Regions from separate parts of the Rheinheimera sp. MM224 genome, predicted to be linked through region 2. Evidence: predicted binding sites of a transcription regulator. Region 2 holds the regulator's gene; the other holds the start of a gene.
What was found. Region 2 encodes FliA, which starts transcription of late flagellar genes. Its sites were predicted from a motif close to GCTAAAGTTNNNNNNNNNNCNGCCGATA; they were not measured.
Positions count from the first base shown of each region.

Region 1 (4,426 bases), 1.3 Mb from region 2:
CCTGATGACCCACATCCCAAATCAGACGGTCAAAAGGAGTGTTGTAGACATAATGCAAAGCAACAGTCAGCTCAATAGTGCCAAGACCTGAGGCGAAGTGGCCACTGCTTTGGCTGACGGTTTTCAATAAAAATGCCCTTAACTCGTCACTCAGAGTGGGTAACTCATCCTGTGGCAGCTGGCGCAAATCGGCAGGCCAGTTGGCTTTATGAAGCAGAGGGAAATCCTGACTAGCTGATGTCATGAGAATGCCTGTATTAAAACTGTCGGGCAATAACGTACCGGGCCAACGCCACCAGTTCGTCTGTTGCATAAGGAAGTTCGCGCAAAGCGGCTAATGCCTCTTCAACCAATAAGTGTGCTTTTTGTTTCGCTTGATCTAAGCCCAATAAAGCCGGATAGGTGGCTTTATTGGCTTTTTGATCTGAACCTGCGGTTTTACCCAGCACTTGCGTGTCGCCTTCGATATCAAGAATGTCGTCCTGCACCTGAAAAGCTAAACCTATGGCTCTGCTATAACGAACTAAAGCGTCTAAATGAGCCACATTATCCACTGGACTGGCCAGATAAGCAAAACGTACCGAACACTCAATTAAAGCACCGGTTTTTAACTGATGCATTTGCTCCAGTGCTTCAACCGACATTTTCTGATTGGTGTGTGCCAAATCAATAGCCTGGCCACCGCACATGCCGTTGTAGCCGGCATGTAGTGCTAACTGTTGTACCATGGCTAGAACACGTTCTGGCTGAACCTGCTGGTAGTGATGACTGCTTAATAGTTCAAACGCGAAGGTCTGCAGCGCATCGCCAGCCAGAATAGCTGTAGCTTCATCAAAAGCTTTGTGGCAGGTGGCTTTACCCCGGCGTAAATCGTCGTTATCCATAGCGGGTAAGTCGTCATGGATTAAGGAGTAGGTATGCAGAGCTTCAATAGCGCCTGCCGGACCATCTAGATCCGTGATAGAAGCGCCTAACATCTGACCGCAGCTATAAACCAAAAAAGGCCGCATGCGTTTACCGCCGAGCAGCAAACTATAAGCCATGGCCTGATGCAGCCGCGGGTCGGTCAGAGGTTTTTTATCTAATTGTTGTTGCAGTACCTGTTCCAGCCGTTGCTGGTACGAGGTTAAAGAATCTAACGTCAAATCATTCACCTTCGTTGGTCACAAAAGGTTCCAGATGGTCTTGCCCGGCGTCCTGGACTAATAACTGGACTTTTTGTTGTGCAGATTGTAACTGCTGCTGACTGGTACGGGAGAGTTCAATACCACGTTCAAATTGTTGCAAGGCCTGATCAAGGCTCAGATCACCTTGTTCCAGCTGCTGTACTATCTGTTCCAGCTCGGCAATACTCTGCTCAAAATGGCTGAAATCTGTTTTCTTTTTTGTCATATTTTCGCCTGATAATGGGTGTCTGACCAAGCCCAGCGCGCTATTATGAGCAATCAGGACCGCGTTGGGAAAGGATAAATTTGTTTGAAGCCTTAATTTATAGTTAACTATCCCATACTTTTGCCGATAACTCACTATAAGCTAAGATAAAACCAACTTTACGCTGGTACAAAATCAACGATTTGCATTCAGTTTTCCGGGAGATACGCAGTGGATTTAGCAACCGTCATAGGATTAGTCGCGGTCATGGGCATGATGGGCTGGGCAATGTGGCTCAGCGCCAGTGGCAATATCGCCATGTTTTACGATTTTGTGTCTATCGTCATCGTGTTCGGCGGCAGTATTACTGCGGTCATGATCAAATTTACCTTCACGCAGCTGGCCGACTCGATGAAAGCCGCTGGTAAAGCCTTTATGTTTAAAATTGAGTCAGCTGAGGAGCTGATTGAAAAGGCCGTGCAACTGGCTGATGCGGCTCGTAAAGGCGGTTTTTTAGCATTGGAAGAAGCTGAAATTCCTAATCAATTTATGCAAAAAGGCATCAATATGCTGGTCGATGGCCATGATGCTGATGTAGTGCGGGGCACACTGGAAAAAGATATTGAGCTGACTTATGCCCGCCATGATGTTGCTATTCAGGTATTTAAGCAAATGGGTGATCTGGGCCCTGCTATGGGCATGATAGGGACCTTGGTAGGTCTGGTTGCCATGCTATCTAATATGTCTGACCCTAAAGCCATAGGCCCGGCTATGGCTGTTGCTTTGTTGACCACTATGTATGGCGCTATGCAAGCAAACTGTATTTTTTTACCTCTGTCAGAAAAAATGGCAGTGCGTAATGAAGAAGAGAAAACCAATAACGAGCTGATACTGGATGCCATTATGGGGATACAGGATGGTCAGAATCCGAAAGTGATCGAAGGCATTTTACGTAATTACCTGCAGTCGAAAAAACGTGACCCGGCAGCCCCTGCCGCCGCAGAGTAGGCACAGGTATGGCCAAGTGTAAAAAGTGCCCACCACCAGGTTTACCGGCTTATATGGGAACCTTTGCTGATCTGATGTCGCTGTTGATGTGCTTTTTTGTGTTGTTGTTGTCTTTTTCTGAAATGGATGTACTGAAATTCAAGCAGATTGCAGGCTCGATGCAGTACGCTTTTGGTGTGCAAAACAAGATAGAAGTCAAAGACATTCCTAAAGGAACCAGCGTCATTGCGATGGAGTTTCGCCCGGGCCGTCCTGATCCAACGCCGATAGACACCATCCAACAGCAAACTGTTGAAATGACTCAACAAATGCTGAATTTCCAGGCGGGTAAGGAAGATGAAGCGGGTGGACGCCAGGAGCAGCGGGAGGATAAAACCGGTGGTCAGTCAACCAGTACAGCAGAAGAACCTATGGACTCGCCAGAAGTTGCCGCAGCAGGTGAGTTGCAGGAGCAAACCAACGAGCTGTTGAAAAAAATTGCTGAGCAGTTGGAAAAACAAATTATGGATGGCGCTATTGAACTTGAATCTTTAGGTCAGCAAATCATTATCCGTATTCGTGAAAATGGCTCATTCCCTTCTGGTTCGTCATTTTTACAGCCAAAATTTAAGCCTATTATTCAAAATATTGGTGCTTTATTAAAAGATGTACCAGGCGAAATCACTGTGTCTGGTCATACTGATGATGATCAGGTTTCGGATGAATTACACAGCAATAACTGGGACTTATCTGCCCAACGAGCTGTATCTGTAGCCTCAGAAATGATTAAAGCTCCGGGCTTTGATAAAAACCGTCTGGTAGTGGTAGGACATGCGGAAACCCGTCCTTTAGTGCCGAATGACACTGAAAGTAATAGAAGACGTAACCGTCGGGTTGAGATTTCTATTATGCAGGGCAAACCAAAAGAGTCTGAACCTATCAGCCTCGAACCTGCAGCGCAGGGCCGCACTAATCCCTAGCAATAAAAACTAAACTGTTGCATCAAGGCGCGCTATAATTCGCGCCTTTATTTTTTCAGTGAGCTCCTTGTGATGGAATTTTTAGTCAAACTGCACCCGGAAATATCGATTAAAAGTAAATCGGTCCGGAAACGTCAGACCATGCTTTTAGAGCAGAATCTGAAAACTATCTTGTTGCGGTTAGACCCATCCGTTGCCATCAAAAACAACTACGACCATTTGCTGGTGCAGGTTACATCCGACAGTCCTAAATTGCGTCAGCAGATGATTGATCATTTGGCCTGTATTCCCGGCATAGTGCAGTTTATGGAAATGCAGTCGGGCACCTACAGTTCACTGCACGACATTTTTGAGCAAGTCAAAGCTGTGTTTACCCAAAGACTGCAAGGTAAAAGTTTCTGTGTGCGGGTAAAACGTACTGGCGATCACGAATTCAGCTCGCTCGAAGCTGAACGTTACATAGGCGGTGGTTTAAATCAGCACATCCCTTCAGCCCGCGTGCAACTGAAAAACCCTGATGAAGTGGTACGTGTTGAGATTAAACGTGACCAGTTGATTATTGTCAGTCAGGTGTTTGATGGTATGGGCGGCTTTCCGCTGCCAAGCCAGAGTGATGTGTTGTCACTAATTTCTGGTGGCTTTGACTCAGCTGTGGCCAGTTATCTGATGATCCGCAAAGGCCTGCGTACTCACTATCTGTTTTTTAATTTAGGCGGCGCAGCCCATGAAACAGGTGTGCGGCAGATGGCTTTTTATTTATGGCAAAAATTCAGTTTGTCGCACAAAGTGAAATTTATCAGTGTTGATTTTGCCCCTGTGGTCACTGAAATTCTGGAGAAAGTCGATAACGGCCTGATGGGCGTTGTGCTGAAGCGCCAGATGATGCGTGCCGCTGCTATAGTGGCTGAACGTATTGGCGTTCAGGCTCTGGTGACAGGTGAAAGTGTCGGTCAGGTGGCCAGTCAGACTATTGCTAATTTAAGTGTGATAGATAAAGCCACTGATACCCTGGTGTTGCGTCCGCTGATTTATCAGGACAAACAAGAAATCATTGATTTAGCCCGCAAAATTGGTGCTGAAGATATGGC
Region 1 covers NZ_OX352320.1:2,889,744-2,894,169, reverse strand. Annotated here, with positions in the region: gene dxs (1-deoxy-D-xylulose-5-phosphate synthase) at 1-244, opposite strand, end outside; gene ispA ((2E,6E)-farnesyl diphosphate synthase) at 258-1,145, opposite strand; gene OM978_RS13550 (exodeoxyribonuclease VII small subunit) at 1,147-1,392, opposite strand; gene pomA (flagellar motor protein PomA) at 1,603-2,379, shown strand; gene OM978_RS13540 (flagellar motor protein MotB) at 2,388-3,338, shown strand; gene thiI (tRNA uracil 4-sulfurtransferase ThiI) at 3,411-4,426, shown strand, end outside.
Region 1: a site for FliA is predicted at 1,494-1,521, ahead of pomA (flagellar motor protein PomA). Genes of this name have one in related genera too.

Region 2 (4,426 bases):
CTGACTAAACCTGTACGAGGTTTACCCGCTTTAACACGCACGTCCGGCATTTCAATACCGTGGTCAACCGAGTTCCGCACTAAGTGGACCAATGGGTCGGCCAGAGCCTCCACCAGGTTTTTATCTAAATCTGTTTCTTCCCCTTCCAGCTCAAGGTTAATGTCCTTTTGCAGTGAACGGGCTAAATCGCGAACCACGCGTGGGAAACGACCAAATACTTTCTTGATCGGCTGCATCCGGGTTTTCATCACAGCGCCTTGTAAATCGGCGGTGACTACATCCAGGTTTGCAATGGCTTTGCTCATTTCTTCGTTCTGAGCAGAACCAGACAAGCTCACCAGACGGTTACGTACCAGCACCAACTCACCGACCATGTTCATGATCTGATCAAGGCGCTTGGTATCAACCCGGACTGTAGTTTCTGGCTGGTTGGCTGCAGCTTTTGGATCGGCATCTGGATCTTTTGGAGCTGCCGCTACCGGAGCTGCTTTAGCTACAGCTGGTGCAGGCGCTGCTGCTTTCACTGGTTCAGGAGCTTTTGCCGCAGGAGCAGGCACTACCGCAACAGGCGCTTTGCCTTTGCCATGCAATTCATCCAGCAAGGATTCAAATTCGTCATCAGAGATATCATCACCAGAAGCCGCTTTGGCTTTTTCTGCTGGTTTAGCAGGAGCTTTTTCAACTGGCTTAGATGCAGCAACTGCGGCTTCGCCAGGAATAAAAGAACCCTGACCATGCAACTGATCTAAGATAGCTTCGAACTCATCATCAGTAATATCTTCACTGGCCGTTTCTTTCACGGCAGGCGGAGGCAAGTTGGCTGAAGTATCACGGCCAGGCGCACCGGCACCATGCAATTCATCAAGCAATGACTCAAATTCATCATCACTGATTTCGTCGATGGAAGAAGAACTTTCGACAGCAGGAGCAGCTGCAAACTCGACCACAGCATCAAACTCTTCCATGCTGATTTCAGGTTCTGGTTCTGAGGCCACAGCATGATGAGCATGTTCGTCTTCCGACTCAGGCATACTCAGTCGATGCAAAGCTTCGATAATAGCGGGGTCAGCTGGAGTCAGAGGTTCGCGGTTTTGCACATCGGCAAACATAGCGTTGACTGCATCCAGGGCCTGTAAAATAACATCCATCAATTCTGCGGTCACACGACGTTTGCCGGTCCGCAAAATATCAAACACGTTTTCGGCGCCATGGCAGGCGTCAACTAATTCAGTCAGCGATAAAAATCCAGCGCCACCTTTGACGGTGTGGAAACCACGGAAAATGGCATTTAATAAATTTGCGTCATCCGGATTATTTTCCAACTCAACCAACTGCTCTTGCAGTAGTTCAAGGATCTCGCCGGCTTCGACTAGGAAATCCTGTAAAATATCCTCATCTAAATCAAAGCCCATGCTACAGCTCCCCTTTTAGAAACCTAAACTTGATAATAAATCGTCCACATCATCCTGACCGGACACCACGTCATCACGCTCTGCTGCGTCAATAATAGGGCCTTCAGCTTCGTGACCTGCTTTTGGTTTTTTCGATACGGCTGCTGGTCGTTCTTCCATACTTAAATTGGTTTGACCAAAGGCCGTTAATAAACCAATTAAGCTGTCTTCCACTTCCCGGACCAATTCAATGACCCGCCGTAAAATCTGACCTGTTAAATCCTGATAATCCTGCGCCATCAATACTTCGGTCAGCCGTGCATGTAAGGTAGCAGAGTTTCCTGTTGCCTGATGCAAAAAGCCATCGAGATTATGACATAAGGCCTTGAACTCACCGACTTTTAAGTCGCGACTCATCAATTTCTGCCAATTTGGCAAAATAGATTGTAAGTGTGAGTTGAGTTCATCAGCGATAGGAAGACAGTTTTCAACCGCGTCCATGGTTTTGTTCGCGGCCTGTTCTGTCATATCAATAACATGATTCAGCCGTTTTTTTGCATCCGGAATATCATCTTCCAGCAAAGAACTTAAGGATGGGTCAATTTGGAAACTTTTCAGCGAGTCGTGCAGTTGCCGGGTTAGTTTTCCAACCTCGGCAAATAACTCGGAGGAGCCAGGTACAGCCAGCTGTTGCACCAATTCGTTCGCCGCGTCGGTTTCGCCGAACTCCAGCAACTGAACCAGTTCACGGGCCTGCTCTAATGAAATCAAGGGTGCCGTAGCTACAGACATGGTGTACTCCTTTGTCAGTTACGGTTTAACCCAGGCGTTCAAATACTTTAGCCAGTTTTTCCTGTAAGGTTGCAGCAGTAAAAGGTTTGACGATGTATCCATTCACACCAGCTTGTGCAGCTGCAATGATTTGTTCCTTTTTCGCTTCAGCGGTAACCATCAACACAGGAATATGCTTCAGTCTGGCATCAGCACGAATTGCACGCAGCAAATCAATACCTTGCATACCTGGCATGTTCCAGTCTGTGACAACAAAATCAAAATCACCGTTTTGCAGCATAGGCAAAGCCGTGCTGCCATCATCAGCTTCAGACACATTAGTGAAGCCAAGATCTCTTAACAGGTTTTTTATAATGCGTCTCATGGTTGAGAAATCATCAACCACAAGAATTTTCATATTCTTATCCAAAATCCCCTCCGGTGAGAGCCCAAGCTGGACTAACTCAAACTATTACAACCAATCCTGCATTCTGGAGCGCAAGCGCACCAGCGCCTGACTATGAATCTGACTGACCCTGGACTCGCTGACATCCAGCACAGCACCAATCTCTTTCAAATTTAGTTCGTCATTATAATACAGCGACAACACTATAGCTTCTCGTTCCGGTAAGCTACTGATATTTTTTATCAACGCCTGTTGAAATGCATCAGTTGCCTGTTGTTCGTACAAATGATCGTCATCTTTATCATTTGCCGTGACCAACACATCATCCGAGATGCCCAGATCTTCGATACCAATAATGCGACCACTGCTGGCGTCACTGAGCATATGATGATACTCATCTAAAGATATATCAAGTTTTTCAGCAACTTCACTATCTTTTACATCACGACCCAGTTCGGATTCAAGTTCAGAAATAGCTTCAGCTATCATACGGGAATTGCGGTGAACAGAGCGCGGAGTCCAATCACCACGACGGATTTCATCCAGCATAGAACCGCGTATACGAATACCGGCAAAGGTTTCAAAGCTTGCACCTTTACTGCCATCAAAGTTTTTTGCAGCTTCGATCAGACCAATCATACCGGATTGAATAAGGTCATCGACCAGGACACTGGCAGGTAAGCGGGCCAACAAATGGTAGGCAATACGTTTAACCAGAGGCGCATGCCGTTCAACCATTTGAGTCAGATGATCAGCGGCACCGTAGGCCGCAAGTTTGCTATTCAAACCAGACCTCTCGCTTCAGGTTGTTGTACCAGTTGTTCCAGAAAAAATTCGAGATGCCCGGATGCGACGGGTGGTACAGGCCACTGCACTGCACGGGTGGCCAAAGTACGAATCGCCAAAGAGGCCGGAGTTTTTGGAAAAGCATCCACAAAAGCTTTCTGCTTACGTGCCGCTTTTCTGACGTTTTCATCAAATGGAATAGTCGCGACCAACTCTAATGTGACATCAAGGAATCTGTCTGTCACCCGGCTTAGCTTGGCAAAAAGCTCCTGCCCTTCTTTTAAACTGCGAACCATATTGGCAACAATTTTAAAGCGCTGCACACCATGTTCACGGCTCAATATTTTCATTAAGGCGTAAGCATCAGTGATAGAAGAAGGTTCATCACAGACCACCACTAACACGTCTTGTGAAGCGCGGGAAAAACTTAATACCATATCGGAAATACCAGCAGCTGTGTCCACCAGTAAAATATCAAAACGGGTGCGCATTTCGCTAAAAGCACGGATAAGACCAGCATGTTCCACTGGCTTTAATTCGGTCATGGATTGAGTGCCTGAAGTCGCTGGTACAATTTTGATACCAAAAGGCCCTTCAATCAGAATGTCATCCAGTTCTGCTTCGCCAGACAACACATGAAATAAGTTTTTTTGCACCCTAAGTCCAAGCATTACGTCACAGTTCGCTAACCCCAGGTCAGCGTCCAGCACCAATACTTTTTTTCCAAGCTGAGCCATAGACATGGCAAGGTTCAGCGTAACGTTAGTTTTACCCACGCCACCTTTGCCGCCTGTCACTGCTATGACTTTTACAATCTGTTGTTTCTGTTGTTGCTTCATTCTTCTCAGGCCACTGGCTTGATCATCATTCATCGGAAGATTATGCATAGGTTCCTTCCACCCGGGCCGTCGTGTCTGAATACCACTGATAACCCGTACTACTGTTAGAGGTCCGTAACTGCTCTGCCTTGGCAACCATTGTTTTCGCTTCGGCCATCTCGATATCCTCAGGGACTCGTTGGCCGTTGGTCAAATAACTGACCGGTAACGCATTTTGTATTGCCACGTTAATG
Region 2 covers NZ_OX352320.1:1,617,698-1,622,123, reverse strand. Annotated here, with positions in the region: gene OM978_RS07820 (chemotaxis protein CheA) at 1-1,412, opposite strand, end outside; gene OM978_RS07815 (protein phosphatase CheZ) at 1,428-2,183, opposite strand; gene cheY (chemotaxis response regulator CheY) at 2,209-2,592, opposite strand; gene OM978_RS07805 (RNA polymerase sigma factor FliA) at 2,635-3,306, opposite strand; gene OM978_RS07800 (MinD/ParA family protein) at 3,351-4,226, opposite strand; gene flhF (flagellar biosynthesis protein FlhF) at 4,234-4,426, opposite strand, start outside.